DNA from 3 places in the Bradyrhizobium sp. 482_C4_N1_8 genome. Region 3 is predicted to be linked to each of the others. Evidence: riboswitches for the same ligand, from Rfam matches in the RefSeq annotation. Region 3 holds a riboswitch; each other region holds the start of a gene.
What was found. Region 3 has a riboswitch for cobalamin ahead of AB7Z56_RS30310 (DUF1636 family protein). Riboswitches for the same ligand answer to the same signal wherever they lie in the genome.
Positions count from the first base shown of each region.

Region 1: another riboswitch for cobalamin. It lies ahead of AB7Z56_RS31505 (TonB-dependent receptor); the one in region 3 lies ahead of AB7Z56_RS30310 (DUF1636 family protein).
Region 2: another riboswitch for cobalamin. It lies ahead of AB7Z56_RS20955 (TonB-dependent receptor plug domain-containing protein); the one in region 3 lies ahead of AB7Z56_RS30310 (DUF1636 family protein).

Region 1 is NZ_CP197231.1:6,615,867-6,621,302, reverse strand. Features, by position in the region: gene AB7Z56_RS31510 (GFA family protein) at 1-154, opposite strand, end outside; gene AB7Z56_RS31505 (TonB-dependent receptor) at 293-2,641, opposite strand; cobalamin riboswitch at 2,842-3,049, opposite strand; gene AB7Z56_RS31500 (hypothetical protein) at 3,281-3,646, shown strand; gene AB7Z56_RS31495 (FixH family protein) at 3,749-4,141, shown strand; gene AB7Z56_RS31490 (efflux RND transporter periplasmic adaptor subunit) at 4,226-5,436, shown strand, end outside.
Region 2 is NZ_CP197231.1:4,384,345-4,389,780, forward strand. Features, by position in the region: gene AB7Z56_RS20930 (adenylate/guanylate cyclase domain-containing protein) at 1-1,074, shown strand, start outside; gene AB7Z56_RS20935 (hypothetical protein) at 1,201-1,377, shown strand; gene AB7Z56_RS20940 (hypothetical protein) at 1,529-1,741, shown strand; gene AB7Z56_RS20945 (hypothetical protein) at 1,846-2,103, shown strand; gene AB7Z56_RS20950 (hypothetical protein) at 2,233-2,454, shown strand; cobalamin riboswitch at 2,530-2,743, shown strand; gene AB7Z56_RS20955 (TonB-dependent receptor plug domain-containing protein) at 2,858-4,975, shown strand; gene AB7Z56_RS20960 (DUF6925 family protein) at 5,009-5,436, shown strand, end outside.
Region 3 is NZ_CP197231.1:6,318,297-6,323,732, reverse strand. Features, by position in the region: gene cobD (threonine-phosphate decarboxylase CobD) at 1-588, shown strand, start outside; gene AB7Z56_RS30320 (cobyric acid synthase) at 577-2,025, opposite strand; gene cobO (cob(I)yrinic acid a,c-diamide adenosyltransferase) at 2,049-2,684, opposite strand; cobalamin riboswitch at 2,725-2,948, shown strand; gene AB7Z56_RS30310 (DUF1636 family protein) at 3,045-3,419, shown strand; gene cobW (cobalamin biosynthesis protein CobW) at 3,416-4,465, shown strand; gene cobN (cobaltochelatase subunit CobN) at 4,465-5,436, shown strand, end outside.

The DNA.
Region 1 (5,436 bases), 300 kb from region 3:
TGACGGCATCGTCCGCGTACATCGTCCAGCCGACGACGGGAGCGCCCGCGTGAAGCCTGCAATCGCGGCAGTGACACAGCGCGTGCACGATCGCTTCGCCCTCGACCTGATAGCGGATTGCGCCACAGTGACAACCGCCGGTGATGGTGCTCATGCGTTCCTCCCGATGGAAGCGAGGTTTCGTTGATCGATAGCTCTCGAGACCCGCGGCTTCAACGGCGCAATCGATTTGCGATTGCGTCCTACTGTCGCGTGACACCTCCCGCCACGGCGCGGACGAGGTGATCCGCGACTACCACTTGAACGAAGCCGCGACCTCGTAGCTGCGCGGCGCGCCCAGGATGATCTGGTCGGTGTAACCCGGATCGCCCCAGGCCGCGTAGAGCTTGTTGGTCAGGTTCCTCACGCGAAAGCTGATCCGGGTCTGGTCGACGCCCGGGAAATAGGCTTTTGGAATATCGACGAACGCGTATGCGTCGAAGATCGTGTAGGCGTCCATCGTGACCAGATTGTCCTGGAAGTTGAAGCGGTCGCCGACGTGACGGACGAGGCCGCCGATCTCCACCGGCAGCTTCGTGTCGAAGCGATAGGAGGCGCCGGCGTTGGCGATGAAGTTGGGAACGTTGGGCGGCGTCTTGCCCGAATAGGACTGGAAGTCGCCATTGCCGTCGACATAGGTGAAGTCGATGAAGCGCGACTGCACGAAGGCGACGTTGCCCCATAGTTTCAGGCCCGCGACCGGATTGACCGCGGCGGCAATCTCGACGCCCTTGGAGGCCATCTTGCCGGCGACGTTGAAGAGGATGCCGCTTTCGGGGACGTAGACGTTCTTGCGCTCGATGTCGAAGGCCGAGAGCGTGGCCTCCGCGCGCTTGTCGGCCGACAGCAGCTTCACGCCGGTCTCGTAGGTTCGCGACGTCGTGAGCAGCAGCGGCGTCGTGGGCCTGAGGATGAAGATGTTCGCGACCGTCGGGTCCGCCGCCGTCGCGTACTGGCCGTAAAGCATCACGCCGGGCGCGATGTCCCAGGTGTAGCCGATGCGTCCGGTGACCGGATTGAACGTCTTCGAGAAAGGATAGCTGGCTTTCAGGAGGCCAGTCTCGTCGAAGCGGGTCCGCGACAGCTCGATATTCTCAAAACGGATGCCGCCGATCAGCGCGAAGGTCGAGGTCAGCTTGAGCCGGTCCTCGAACGACAGCGAGGTGGTGTCGAGATGGGTGTAGATCTTCTCGTCGCTGCGCGGGCCGTAGAGGCCGCGGTCCGGATTGAGGAGATCGACGTAGTCATTGAAGAACAACGTGTCCTGCGAGACGTTGAACTGGTTGCTGCTCGCCGCCACGGTGGCGACGAAGCGATTGTCCATTCCGGCGACGTTGGAATTGACGGTGAGGTCGGTGATGTTGCCGTAGAGCCGCTGCGCGTGATCGAGCGCCAGGCGCTCGCGGTAGATGCTCTGCGCGCCTGCGAAATTGCCTACGGTCTGGTCGAACGACGAGATCTCGTTGTTGAACCAGTGCCGGTGGGCGTCATAGCCGTAGACTTGGCTTTTCAGCGAGATGTTGTTGGTGATGTCCCATTGAAAGCCGCTGCGCAGCCAGAGCTCGTTGGCGCCGCTGTGATTGTCGAGCACGTTGTAGTTCGTGGTCAGCGTGCGCGCGTCGATGGTGACCGGGACCGGCGTGCCGCCGCCGAGGTAATAGTTGCTCCAGACGCCGGACACGATGCCGTACGTCGGCACGATGCCCGGCGCGTTCGCCGGCACCAGCGGCGTCCCCCAGTAGAAGCGGTCGTTGTCCTGCCTGTATTCGGTTGCGCCCCAGATCTTCAGGTTCTCGTTGACGCGATAGTTCAGCTGGCCCGAGACGTTGCTGAGCTTCGAATAGGTGTCGTCGATAAAGCCCTTGTTGTTGAAATGGCTGATATCGAAGCGGTAGTCGAGGCCGTTGATCAGCGTGCTGCCGCCCGATCCGTAACCGGCGCGATAGCCGTTGAAGGAATCGTAGGAGGTGAAGGCGTCGTTGACGATTGGTCCGGTGTGCGGCGCCTTGTTCACGTAGTTGATGGCGCCGCCGGTCGCACCGAGGCCCGCCACCAGCGAGTCCGGTCCCTTGATGATCTCGACCTGCTGGAGGCCAGCCACGTCCATGGGACGGCCGGTCATGGTCGACGGCCCGATCGGGATGCCGTTGTAGAGCGTGGAGATCTGGTCGCCGGAAAAGCCACGCATCGAGAAGATGGCGGGCGCGCCGGGCGCATCGCCGCCGGTGACGCCGACTGCAGCCTTGGCGACGTCGGTCGTGGTCCGGATGCCCAGGTCCTGCATCGTCCGCTGACTGATGACCTCGACGGTCGCCGGCATCTCGCGCGCCGTGATGCCGAGCCGGGAGCCGACATCGGTGACGGCTGCCGTGTTGAGCGGCGTCTGCACCGGGCCGCTCGGAGCTTGCGTGGCCGGAACGGCGACAGCAGGGGCGCCACGATTGCGTCCCGCGGCGCGCCGGGCGGCGCGCTGCTTCTGAGTGCCGGGGCTGACGGCAGGAGCCTGTCGCGGCGCAGGCGGCGACACGATCACCGGGCCGACCTCCCGGGAGCGGTTGTCCTGCGCCGCGCTTTGCGCGAGCGCCGCGGACGACAAGGACACCGACGAGAGCAGAGTAATCAGGAAAGCACGCGATAACGCTGGCCTTGCGCCAGCACGGAAATGAAAATGTTGCACAACAACGCTCTGCGGCGACGCAAACAAACCGTCACCGCGGTTGCCTTAGTCATCCACCTTCGCCCCAGGCGGCGGATGCACCGGCTACTTGTCCGACATCAGGGCACCCCGCCCAATGCGTTCGCGCGTGACCATGGCTGGCAGCAGGTTTCCTGGCTCGCGGGTCATCGCCTTCGACCACCTTCCCAGAGGCCCAAGCGGGGCTCCAGTGGTTTGTTTGGTCGTCGACTATCCGCCTACAGTTGCGGGGGCAGCCGCGGAATTGCCCACTGAGGTGGACGCACCGCATTCCCTTGAAGAGTCCTTGCGGACACTACCGATCACGAAACTGGCATCAGGGGATGAGCGCGTCAACATCCGCGCGGGCTGCTGGACGGGCTGGTCGGTCGATGGTGGCCTTGTGTTGCTGTTTTGCACGATAGTCCGAAGGACCGCGTCGAAACGTCCAACCCGGCCTCCGGACCAGCCTGGGTAACGAACGCTTGACCACGATCAATGACTGCCTTTGGTGCCCGAATATGCTACTGAGGCCGAGTTCCGGCCTGACAAAGTAAGTCGATATTGATGCAGTTCGTCCGTACCATCCTGGCAGTCGCCATCGCCATATCCTTGGCGATGCTGCCGGTTGGCGCGTCCGCGGCGAACCTCGCAATGTCGTCGGATGGCATGCAGACGGCCATGCACATGAGCGGCGACGCCGACATGTCGATGGACGATTGTTGTCCCGACATGAAGGGAACAGGCTCCCATAGCGGCGGCTACAAGTGCGGGATGGGCTTCTGCTGCGTCGGTGGGATCATCGCGCTCGGTGATGTCAGGCCCGTGGCGTTCGAGCGTCTCGCCGTCATGGCCAGCACGTTGGCTATTCCCCCGGATCAGGTCGTTTCCTTCCGCGGCGGCAGTCCTCCTTTCCGACCTCCTCGAATCTGATCTCGCAAAGCCCGAGACGCGAGCGGCATGCCTGCTCGCGACGACGACTGACGTGCGCGCTTCACGCGCCACGGCGAAAGATCAATTCATGAGGACAAGACAATGCTTTCCAAAATCCGCACCGCGGCTCTCGCCGCCACCCTTTCGCTTGCCGCTTCAGCCGCGATGGCGGGCGCGGGCGACTACGCCTTCGAGCCCGTCACTCCGCAGATGAGGAAGGGCGAAGACGTCACGCTCGCCGTTCGCCTGACGAACAAGCAGTCCGGCAAGCCGATACCGGACGCAGTCATCTTCAAGACCCGCCTCGACATGGCCCCGGACGGGATGGCCGAGATGGAATCGGCGGTCGCGCCGCTGCCGTCCAGGGAGCCTGGTGTGTACGCCTTCAAGACGGACCTGCCGATGGCTGGCCGCTACCAGATGACGCTGTCCGTGAAGGTGCAGGGCGAACCGGAGACCGTCACCGGCAAGGTGATCGTCACGGCGGTCAAGTGAGCGTTCGGGCGCTGCCCGGCAGCGCCCGACATTCCCCCTTTTCCTTCACACGGACGCGCGCTCCCGGGTGCGCGGATACACGACATGAAAACGCTGCGTCTCCTGACGGCACTTGCGCTGGGCGGCGGCCTGGTCCTGGCCGGCTACTACTGGCATTCGAACGGTGCGGGCTGGCTCGCTGAGGCCGACATATCATCGGCTGCGGCCGCCGCGGAGCGAACTCCGCTCTACTACCGCGATCCAAGCGGCGCGTCGCTCTGGTCTGCGGGTCCGAAGAAGGACGACCGCGGGCGGGACTATCTGCCGGTCTACGACGACGATGGAGCGGCCGTCGCGCCGGCGCTACCGAAGGCGCAAGCGGCTTCGCCGCGAAAAATCCTCTACTACCGCAATCCGATGGGGCTGCCCGACACGTCGCCCGTCCCAAAGAAGGATCCGATGGGGATGGACTATGTCGCCGTTTACGAAGGCGACGACACCGACGACGGCACGGTGAAGCTGTCGCCCGGCAAGATCCAGCGCGCGGGCGTGAAGTCCGAGCCCGTCACGCGGCGCTCGATCCGGGTCTCGGTGAAGGCGCCCGGCACGATCCAGCTCGATGAACGCCGCGTGTCGGTGATCGCGATGCGCGCCGAAAGCTTCGTGCAGAAGGTCGCCGACGTGACCACCGGCACGCGCGTGAAGGCCGGCCAGCCGCTGATGGAAATCTACAGTTCGGCGGTGGCGTCCGCAGCGGCGGAATATCTTGCGACGATCACCTCCAAGACGGTCGGCGGTGTCGAGATGTACGGCCGCGGCTCGCGACAGCGGCTGGTCAATCTCGACGTTCCCGAGTCCGTCATTGCGGAGATGGACAAGACGCACACCGCGCCCGTCGCCATACGCTGGTCTGCGCCGCGCGACGGGGTCGTGCTCGAACGCAATGCGATCGAAGGGATGCGGGCCAATCCCGGCGACGTTCTGTTCCGGATCGCGGACACCTCGGTGGTCTGGGCGCTGGTCGACGTGGCCGAGCGCGATCTCGGCAACATCGCGGTGGGGCAGTCAGTCGCGGTGCGCGCGCGCAGTTTCCCCGGCCGGACCTTCACCGGGACCATCGCCGTCGTCTATCCGCAGGTGAACCGCGACACGCGCACCGTTCGCATCAGGATCGAGCTCGCCAATCCGGACGCGGTGCTGCTGCCCGACATGTACGTCGATGCCGACATCGACACGGCCGATGCCGCGCCCGTCCTGGCGATACAGGACAGCGCGGTGCTCGACACCGGCAGCCGGCAGGCCGTGCTCGTCGACAA
Region 2 (5,436 bases), 1.9 Mb from region 3:
GGATTTGCTTTCGCGCTCCTCGTCTCCAGTGGCATCACGCGACCGGTGCGGCTGTTGCTCGCCGGCACCCGCGAGGTCGAGGCGGGTCGCTTCGACAAGACCATCACGGTCTCGACCCAGGACGAGATCGGCGAACTCGCCGCCGCCTTCAATCGCATGATCGAGCAGCTGCGGCACAACGAGCGGATCCGTGAGACCTTTGGCCGCTATATCGATCCCAAGGTGGCGCAGGGGCTGATCGACCGCCCGGAGGTCGCCATCGACGGCCAGCGCCGGGTGATGACGATCATGTTCTCCGACATGAGCGGCTTCACCTCGATGAGCGAGGGCATGACCCCGCGTGGCCTCGTCAAGGTGATGAACCACTATTTCACGGTGATGTCCGCGCCGATCCGGAGCCATCGCGGCGTCATCGATAAATATATCGGCGATGCCATCATGGCCTATTGGGGCCCTCCCTTCATTGAGGAGGACGAGCCGGCGCTGTTCGCCTGCTACGCCGCCATCGACATGGCCGATGAGGTGCCGGCGTTGCAGAAGCAATTGCCTGACCTGCTCGGCATCCGCGCCATGCCAGGCCCTTGCGATCTGCGCATCGGGATTGCCACCGGCGAGGTCCTGACCGGCAGCATCGGCTCCGAGCTGATGATGAGCTTCACCGTGATGGGCGATGCCGTGAACCTCGCTTCGCGGCTCGAACTGGTCAACAAGATCTACGGCACGCGGATCCTGATCGCGCAGGCCACGGCGGACGCGATCGGCTCGAACCTCGAGCTGCGCGAGATCGATCGTCTGGCGGTGGCCGGCCAAAGCGCATCGCAGGCCATTTTCGAGGTGATGAGCAAGGCGCACGGGCTCAGCGTCCCGCAGGAGAGCCTGCGCGCACGCTACGCCGAAGGCCTCGCCGCCTACCGCGCGCAGCGCTTCGACGAGGCTCGCGCCGCGTTCAATGCAGCGCTCGAAGCCGTGCCCGGCGACGGTCCCTCGCGCACGCTGCTCGGCCGCATCGCGCAGTTCGAAGCCAATCCGCCGGACGCCAATTGGGACGGCGCCTGGCGGCTGGAGCAGAAATAGCCGTCCTTGCCGGGCTTGCACCGCCCTTGCTGGAAAAAACGTTTCTACTCGATAACGATGTTCGCCGTGACCTATTTCTCAGGCTTAGGTTTGACGTCCCTTGTGGCGTTTGATGGGGACACGCCGATGACAGAACTTCATGACAGGCTGGAACGGTTCGAGACGCTCACCGCCGAATGCGAGCTGATTGCCAAGCTCGCCACCGACAGCACCAAGCGCGAGTTCTATCTGAGACTCTCGGAGCAGTACCGTCAGCTGGCGGTGGATATGCGGAAGGCGATCGCGACCAAGGCCGCGGCCTGACGCCACCTGCAATCCGTTCTTAATGTTTGGCGCGCATCCTTCGGGATGCGAGCGTCGCGATCATGATTGCTCGCATTGGGAATGCCGAGGTCCGTTGCGGTGCAGCGCATCTCGCTGACGTCGCTTTGCCGCTCCTCACCAGGGCAATCCCATGCGCCTTCTCGCAGTCCTCATCTTCGCGCTCATGACGGCCGCCTGCAACCAGGAGCAGGACATCACCGGCTCGACCCCGGTCTGTGCGATGCGGAGCTACACGTCCTACAATCCCCGCGACATGAACCAGTGCGTTGCCGCCTGCAAGGCGTGCGACCACGGCAACACCGTCACCTGCACCACGTCATGCACCCTCAAGGGCGCGCACTGAGCGGCGGCGCTGCCTGAAGCTGAGGAGCAGACGGTGCTCGGGCACCGGAACGATTCACATGGGTTAGTCATTGAAGGGGCAGGCAGGACGCGGAGTCCTATGGAATGGGTATGCTCGATCCCGGTCGGTTCCTGGTGTCGTGCTCGCATTGCGATGCATGGCCGATGGCGGCCAACGTCAAACGTTCGAGCTGGTCGGCGTCGCCGCACGAGGTCCGCTTCGTATGCCCGCGCTGTCGCCGCGAGGAGATCGCCATCATCTCGGCCTCCGGTGAACTGACCCCGATCCGGCGCATCGACGCTCCGCTGCGCGACGTCACCGCGGCCTGGGCTCAGGCCCAGCGGCCAAGAGGGCGGGCGTAGCCCGCCCGTCACAGGACCAAGAGATCGGGCGTAGTCGGCTCTGCGCAACGCCTTGCGCGGTCCGTTTTTTGGAACCCGGCCTACGCCGACGCGTTTCCGCTCCGACATCAACGCATCGAGGCCCTGCGAATGATCAGCGAGCATTTCGACACCCGCACCCGGATCAACATGAAGCTGGCGCTGGATCGGGTCTGCCGCAATCGCCCGGTCGGCGAGGACCATTGCTTTCGCAGGTCCGTTGCCGAGAACATCATCCGCTGCGCGCTCACAGGCCGCACCGGCATCGGCCAGCTCGTCGATGCCGGCGAGCGGGCGATGATCAGGACGCGTTCGGAGCGGGAGCCGGCCTGATTGCGCCGGCTCAATCTCCGGTGCGGCGCTCTGACCGTGATGCAACCGGCCGATTGACTCTTCGCTTGCCCGCCCCGTAGATTGGCTGGTGACGGTTCTCCTCACGGAGATCAAAAGGGAACGTGGTGCGAGGTTTTCCCGATACCGGGATATTCTCAACGCCACGGCTGCCCCCGCAACTGTAAGCGGCGAATCTTTCGTCATATGCCACTGGGAATCTCGGTCCTGGGAAGGCGACGTAAGGTAACGACCCGCGAGCCAGGAGACCTGCCGTCAGCCGTGGTCACACGCGAAGATGTCGGTCGGGGAGTACAGACATTAGCTTCACCGGAGCAATCGAACGCTCCGCCGTGAAACCTCGTTCGCTGTGACGTGCCACTGACGTCATACCGAGGTTACAAGAGTGTCCCGTATTGTCTTTGCCGCCAGGCGCTTCCGCGCCGGCGTTGTCGCGTTCGTTTCCCTGTATTCGCTCGATCTGTCCATTGCCCAGGCCCAGCAGTCGGCATCGCCCGATCTGCTGCCGCCGGTCGAGGTCGCGCCGACCGAGCGTGCGGCCAAGCCGCGAGCCGCGCGGCCTGCGCCCGACCAGCCCGAGCAGCGGCGCGTCGCTCGGCTGCCGAAGCCCGAGCTGGTGCCGGCGTCGCCCCCGGTTGCCGGGGTATCCGCGGCCAACCTGTTTCCGACGGTCGTCGTCAGTCCGACGGGCGTTGTCACTCCGACCAATCTGGTTGCGAGCTCGGTGACGGTTCTGACCGCCAGAGACATGGAGCGCGATCAGCGCCGGACCGCATCCGATGCGCTGAGCGCGGTTCCTGGCCTGAACCTCGTGCAGACCGGCGGTCCGGGTGGACAGACGTCGATCTTCATGCGCGGAACGAATTCCAACCACACCAAGGTCCTGATCGACGGCATCGATGTCAGCGATCCCAGCAACCCGAACCGTTCGTTTGATTTCGGCCAGTTGCTCACCTCCGACATTCAGCAGATCGAAGTCCTGCGCGGTCCGCAGGGCGGTCTCTACGGCGCAGACGCGCTGGGTGGCGTGATCTCCATCGTGACGAAGAAGGGCGACGGTCCCGCCCGCGCCACCGGCTCGGTCGAGGGAGGCTCGTTCGGAACGTTCAATCAAACTGCAGGTCTGAGCGGTTCACAGGACCACTTCAACTATGCCTTCAACGTCGCGCATTTCCACGCGAACGACGTGCCGGTGACGCCGGTCGAATTGCTGCCGCCGGGGCAGAAGGCGATCGGCAACTATTACGACAACATGACCTATTCGACGAAGCTTGGCGTCGAATTGAGCGAAAACCTGACGCTCAATAGCGTGGCGCGGTACACCGACGCCACCCTGCGCTTTACCGGAGACACCTTCGATCCCGTCACATCCGCGAGCTTTCCCGCGGCCGCGCAAAGCACGCAGACGGTGCACCAGCTCTTCACGCGCGGGGAGGCGGTCTGGTCCGCTCTCGACGACCGGATGAAAAGCTATTTCGGCGTCAACTACACCAATCACTGGAACTACAACATCTCGCCCGGCGACGCGATGGCCACGATCACGACCGGCGACCGCGTCAAGTATGATTGGCACACCACGACCCAGCTCGCGCCCAACAACAATGTCATCATTGGCGCGGAGCATGAGACCGAAACACTGCAAACGGCGACGGTTTCGGCGCAAAACGTCAACAAGGCCGGATATATGGAGCTGCAGTCCCAGTTCCGGGATCGCATCTTCTTCACGGCCAATGTCCGGCAGGACGACAACGAGCGGTTTGGAGAGCATCCGACCTTTCGTCTGGCGTCTGCCGTGATCGTGCCGGTCACGGATACGAAGTTCAAGGGAAGCTACGGCACGGGGTTCAAGGCGCCGACGCTCAACCAGCTTTACGTCAGCTTTCCCGCGTTCTTCTTCTTTGCAAATCCCAACCTCAGGCCCGAGGAAAGCGTCGGATACGACGCCGGCTTCGAGCAACCCTTGTTTGGCGATCGTGTCCGCTTCGGGTCGACCTACTTCCGTAACAACATTACCGACCTGATCCAGAGCACGTTCGATCCCGTGACGTTCACGAGCACCAGCACCAATATCGGCAAGGCGATCACGGAGGGCACGGAGAGCTTCGTCGCGGCTGCGATCACCGACCGGCTTCGCGTTCGTGCCGACTACACTTTTACCCGCGCAGTGGATGCAACGGCGGGACTGGAGCTGCTGAGGCGTCCGAAGGAGAAGTGGAGCGCAAATGTCATCTGGAATCCGATCGACCCGCTCACATTGTCCGCAACCGTGTTGCACGTCGGGAGTTTCGTCGATGGCAACCGCGACTTCAGCATTCCGCGTCTGCTGGCTCCGGCCTACACCGTCGTCAATGTGGCGGCCGAATATCTGGTCACCGACCAGGTGAAGGTGTTTGGCCGGGTCGATAATCTCGCCAATGTGCACTATCAAAATCCGACCGGCTTTCTGCAGCCGGGACTGGGCGTCTATGGCGGCATTCGGCTGGCGAATTACGACGTCAGATAGCGAGAGAGAGAGAGAGAGAGAGAGAGAAGCCTCATGACGACGGCCGATCCGCTCATGGACCTGATCGCAAGCCAGCTTGCCGACGCTGAGGCCGGCTGGAGCGTCGGCACGTTCGGTGCCATTGCCGAGTTCACACGCGAGCCCGGTGAGGCCCTCGATATGGAGCAGTCTCGCAACGGGATCAGCGCCGTGACGCAGAAGGGTGGGATACGCGTTGTCTCCCACCCGGATCTGCGCCTGATCGCATCGGAATCGCCGACCACGGAGAGCTGGAGCCACCGCATCGCGCTGTGTCTTCCGCATGAAGCCAGCGCCATGAGTGGTCGTACCGTGCTGACCGAGCTCGGTCCGGATGTCGAGGCGCTCCTGACGAGGGATCGCAGCGGCATCCTGTTCGACCTTGGTCTCGGAACGTTGCAGATCGACGCCTGCATCCGCGTCAGCGATGCCGATGCCGTCGC
Region 3 (5,436 bases):
CTCGCCGTCGTCGTCAATCCCAACAATCCCGATGGCCGGCGTTTTGCGCCAAAGGATTTGCTGGCGCTGCTGCCGCGCGTCGGCCGTCTCGTCATCGACGAGAGTTTTGCCGATGCTGCCCCGCAGCTGTCGCTCGCATCCGAGGCGGATCGGCCTGGACTGCTGGTCCTGCGCTCCTTCGGCAAATTCTATGGTCTTGCCGGCCTGAGGCTTGGGTTTGCGCTCGGCAATGCGGCCGACATCGCCAAGCTCGCGGCGGCGTCAGGTCCGTGGCCGGTGTCGGGAGCGGCGATCGCGATCGGCTGCCGCGCCTTGCGTGACGACGCCTGGGCCGAGGCGACGTCAGCGCGGCTCGCACGCGACTGTGCCCGCCTCGACGACATCGTGCAGTCGCAAGGCTGGCGGCTCGTCGGTGGTGCGCCGCTGTTTCGTCTCTACGAGACGCCTGATGCGCTTGCTGCGCAGGAGAAACTGGCGCGTAGCCAAATCTGGTCGCGCGTATTCGCGAAAGAGCCGGCATGGCTGCGCCTCGGGCTTCCCGGCAGCGAAGCCGAATGGACGCGCCTTGCCGAGGCGCTAGCGCGCTAGCGCGAGCAGGCCGCCGACGTCGAGATGCTGTTCGATGTGATCGGCGAGGGCATCGAGCGCGCTCTCAACCCTGCTGTGATAAGGCTCGTCGCCTGCCGGAATGTCGAGCTTTGCGAGATACGCCTTGCGGAAATCGTCCGACGTGAACAGGCCGTGCAAATAGCTGCCCTGCACGCGGCCATCGCGCGAGATCGCGCCCTCCGGCTCCCCATTCAGTTTCGCAAACGGGCGCGCGCGATCCGGTCCGTCGGTGCGGCCGATGTGGATTTCGTAGGCGTCGATCGGCTGGTCCGTGGCGGCATGCACGGCCGCGACGCGCGTCAGCGTCTTCTGCGGGCTCATCATTGTGGCGACGTCCAGAAGTCCGAGACCCGGCGTATCGCCTGCGGGACCTTCGATGCCGTCAGGGTCGGCGACGCTGCGCCCGAGCATCTGATAGCCGCCGCAGAGGCCAAGCACATGGCCGCCGCGGCGATGATGCGCCAGGAGATCGATGTCCCAGCCCTGCGCGCGCAGGAAGGCGAGATCGCCGCGGGTGGATTTCGAGCCGGGGATGATGACGAGGCGGACGTCGCCGGGGATGGCTTCGCCCGGCCGCACCATCACGAGATCGACGCCAGGTTCGAGTTTCAGCGGATCAAGATCATCGAAATTGGCGATCCGCGACAGCGCGAGGCAGGCGATCTTGCACTGGCCTGGCTTGCGCGCGTCGCTCAGCCCCAGCGCATCCTCGGCCGGCAGCTCGCCGGCGCGCGCGAACCAGGGCAGTACGCCGAGGCCGCGCCACGCGGTCTTCTGCTCGATCAGCTTGTAGCCGTCGTCGAACAGCGAGGGGTCGCCGCGGAACTTGTTGATGACGAAACCCTCGATCATCGCGGCATCGTCGGGGTCGATCACCGTCTTGATGCCGACGAGCTGGGCGATGACGCCGCCGCGGTCGATGTCGCCGACCAGCACGACGGGCACGTCGGCCTTGCGCGCAAAGCCCATATTGGCGATGTCGGCCTTGCGCAGGTTGACCTCGGCCGGGCTGCCGGCGCCTTCGACCAGGACCAGATCGGCGCGCGCTTTCAGCCTCTCGAAACTTTCCAGCACCGCGCCCATCAGCGACGGTTTCATCGCCGCATATTCGCGCGCCCGCGCGGCCGCGATGCGCTTTCCCTGCACGATCACCTGCGCGCCGACGTCGGTCTCGGGCTTGAGCAGCACCGGATTCATGTCGGTGTGCGGCTCGACACCGGCGGCGAGCGCCTGCAGAGCCTGCGCGCGGCCGATCTCGCCGCCGTCGACGGTCACGGCCGCGTTGTTCGACATGTTCTGCGGCTTGAAGGGCAGCACGCGCAGGCCGCGCCGCGTGAAGGCGCGGGCGAGGCCGGCGACGATGAGCGACTTGCCCACGTCCGAGCCGGCCCCCTGGATCATCAATGCGCGCGCCATGGTGTTTTCAGAATCTGGCGTCGTCAGAACTCGACGCCGGCTTGCGCCTTGATGCCGGAGCGGAAGGGGTGCTTGACCAGCGTCATCTCGGTGACGAGATCGGCGATCTCGATCAGCTCGTCCTTGGCATTGCGCCCGGTGAGCACGACATGCGTCATCGGCGGCTTGTGCGTTTTCAGGAAGTCGACGACCTCGGCGATGTCGAGATAGTCGTAGCGCAGCGCGATGTTGATCTCGTCGAGCACGACCATGCGCAGATTGGAATCTGATATCAGCTCCTTGGCCTTCGCCCAGCCGGCCTGCGCCGCGGCGATGTCGCGGGCGCGGTCCTGCGTCTCCCAGGTGAAACCTTCGCCCATCGCATGGAACTGGCAGAGCTCGCCGAAATGGCCGGTGAGCAGGCGCCGCTCGCCGGTGTCCCAGGCGCCCTTGATGAACTGCACGACCGCGCAGGGGAAGCCATGGGCGACACAGCGGACGATCATGCCGAAAGCGGAGGAGGACTTGCCCTTGCCGGCGCCGGTGTGGACGATGATGAGGCCCTTCTCGCCGCTCTTGGTCGCCATGATCTTGTCGCGGGCGACCTTGATTTTCGCCATTTTCGCGGCGTGGCGGGCGTCGGTTTCCTCGGCCGTTTGGGTATCCGGTTCAGGCGTCATCTGACAGGGTCCTTCGGCTTGACAAGAGGCGGCCGGGGGCAAATGGTGGCCCGGCGTTGGTTCCTGTCCTATGACAGGCGAAGAGGGAATGCGATAGGGTCCGAATCGACAAGATTCGGCTCCAAACTGCAGCCGCCCCCGCGACCGTGACCGGAGAGATGCCCGAGGCCACTGATCCCCCGCAGGGGATCGGGAAGGCGGGGATCGAAGGGCCAAAAGCCCTGCTCCGCAAGCCGGGAGACCTGCCAGCGCGGACGAGTTTTGGACCGGCGGACGGGGTGTTCCGCGACGGGGAAACGGACCTTCGGGGGAATGGTCCGTGTGCCTCTTCGCCTCCCGCTGTTTATCCTGGAAGAGGCGATGACCGTCACACTTCACGTCTGTATTACCTGCCGTGCCGGCCAGACGCTCGACGAGGGTGAGACGACGCCCGGCAAGCGCCTGCATGGTGCGATCCTCGACGCCGGCGTGCCTGAGGGCGTCAATGTGGTTCCCGTTGAATGCCTGTCGGCATGCAGCCAGGGTTGCTCGGTTGCGCTCAGCGCGCCCGGCCGCTGGTCCTATGTCTATGGCCGTCTGTCAGAGGCCCATGCGAGCGACGTGGTCGCGGGTGCTGCGGCCTATGCCGCCGCGCCCGATGGCCTCGTGCCCTGGCGCAGCCGTCCCGAAATCTTCCGCAAGCAGTCGCTTGCCCGCATTCCCCCCATTGCCGTGTTGCCGGAGGCCGCCGAATGAACTCGCTCGCAAAAGTCCCTGTGACGGTGGTCACCGGTTTTCTCGGCTCAGGCAAGACGACGCTGATCCAGCATCTGCTCGCAAACCCTGACGGCAAGAAGCTCGCGGTGCTCGTCAACGAGTTCGGCAGCGAGGGCGTCGACGGCGAGATCCTGAAATCCTGCGCCGATGCCAACTGCCCGGAGGAGAACATCGTCGAGCTCGCCAATGGCTGCATCTGCTGCACCGTTGCGGACGATTTCATTCCGACCATGGAAAAGCTCTTGGCGCGGCCGGTGCGGCCCGATCACATCCTGATCGAGACCTCGGGCCTGGCGCTGCCGAAGCCGCTGTTGAAGGCGTTCGACTGGCCGGAGATCCGCTCGCGGATCACGGTCGACGGCGTGATTGCGCTCGCCGATGCCGAGGCTGTCGCCGCCGGCCGTTTTGCGCCGGACCCGGCTGCGGTGGAAGCGCAGCGCGCGGCGGATGGAAATCTCGATCACGAGACGCCGCTGTCGGAAGTGTTCGAGGACCAGATCGCCTGCGCCGACATCGTGCTGCTGACCAAGGCTGATCTTGCGGGGCCCGCAGGGATCGAAGCCGCCAAAGCCGCCATCACCGCGGAGATGCCGCGCCGCGTGCCGATGCTATCCGTCACCGATGGCGCGATCGATGCGCGTGTCATCCTTGGCCTCGGCGCTGCCGCAGAGAACGATCTCGCCGCGCGCCCCTCGCATCACGACGGCGAGGAGGATCACGAGCACGACGATTTCGCCTCCGTCGTGATCGATCTTCCGGAGGTTACCGACATCGAAGCATTGGTCGCATCGGTGCAGCGTCTTTCGCGCGAGCAGAACGTGCTGCGCGTCAAGGGCTATATCGCGGTCGCGGGCAAGCCGATGCGCCTGTTGCTGCAAGCGGTCGGCGAGCGCGTGCGCCACCAGTTCGACAAGCCCTGGGGCGCAGCTCTCAGGCAGTCGAAGCTCGTCGTGATCGGCGAGCACGGCGATATCGACGAGGCCGCGATCAAGGTCGGACTTGGGCTTTCAGGATCTGGTATCTGATGCACGTCGTCTTCCGCGAGAGCCGCGGTCTCGAGGAGACTGCGACGCCAAGGGACATCGGCCAGGACCCGGCCGATCTCGTGGTGCTCTCGTACTCGGATTCCGACCTTGCCGCGTTCGCGGCCGGCTGGCGGCGCGGCCGCAACAGCCTGCCGTCGCTGCGGCTCGCCAATCTCGCGGAGCTGCGTCATCCGTTGTCGGTCGACACCTATGTCGAGCGCACGCTGTCGCAGGCACGCGGCATCCTGGTGCGCCTGATCGGCGGTGAATCCTATTGGCCGTACGGGCTCGCGGCCCTGCAGCAGCTGGCGAAGGACCGCAATATCGTGCTGGCCGTGCTGCCGGCCGACGGCCGCGACGACACGCGGCTCGATGCCTACTCGACCCTGCCGGTTTCGACGCTGCGCCGGCTCAAGGTGCTCTGTGACACCGGCGGTCCTGTTGCAGCGCAGGCCGCGATCGCGCAGCTCGCGTTGGCCTCGGGCCTTTACGCAGGCCCGGTCGTCGGCGAGATGAACCTGCCTGAGATGGGCTTTTACGATCCCGCGCGTGGCGTCATTGCTGCGCCGATGGCAGGCGAGGGAAAGCCGCTCGCGTTCGTGACCTTCTATCGCTCCTATCTCACCGCCGCGGATACCGGGCCGGTCGACGCCCTGATCGCGGCGCTGCGCGAGCGCGGCTTTGACGCGTACGGCGCGTTCGTCACCTCGCTGAAGGCTCCGGGCGTTGCGGACTGGCTGCGGACCTATTTCGCGACGAATCCTCCGGCTGCGATCGTCAACGCGACGGCGTTCTCGGCGATGGGCGACGACGGCACGACACCGTTCGATGCTGCATCATGTCCCGTCTTCCAGGTCGCGCTCTCATCGGCACGGCGCGAAGACTGGGCGGAGTCGCTGCGCGGCCTGTCGCCCGGCGATCTCGCGATGCATGTGGTGCTGCCGGAGGTCGACGGCCGCCTGTTCGCGGGC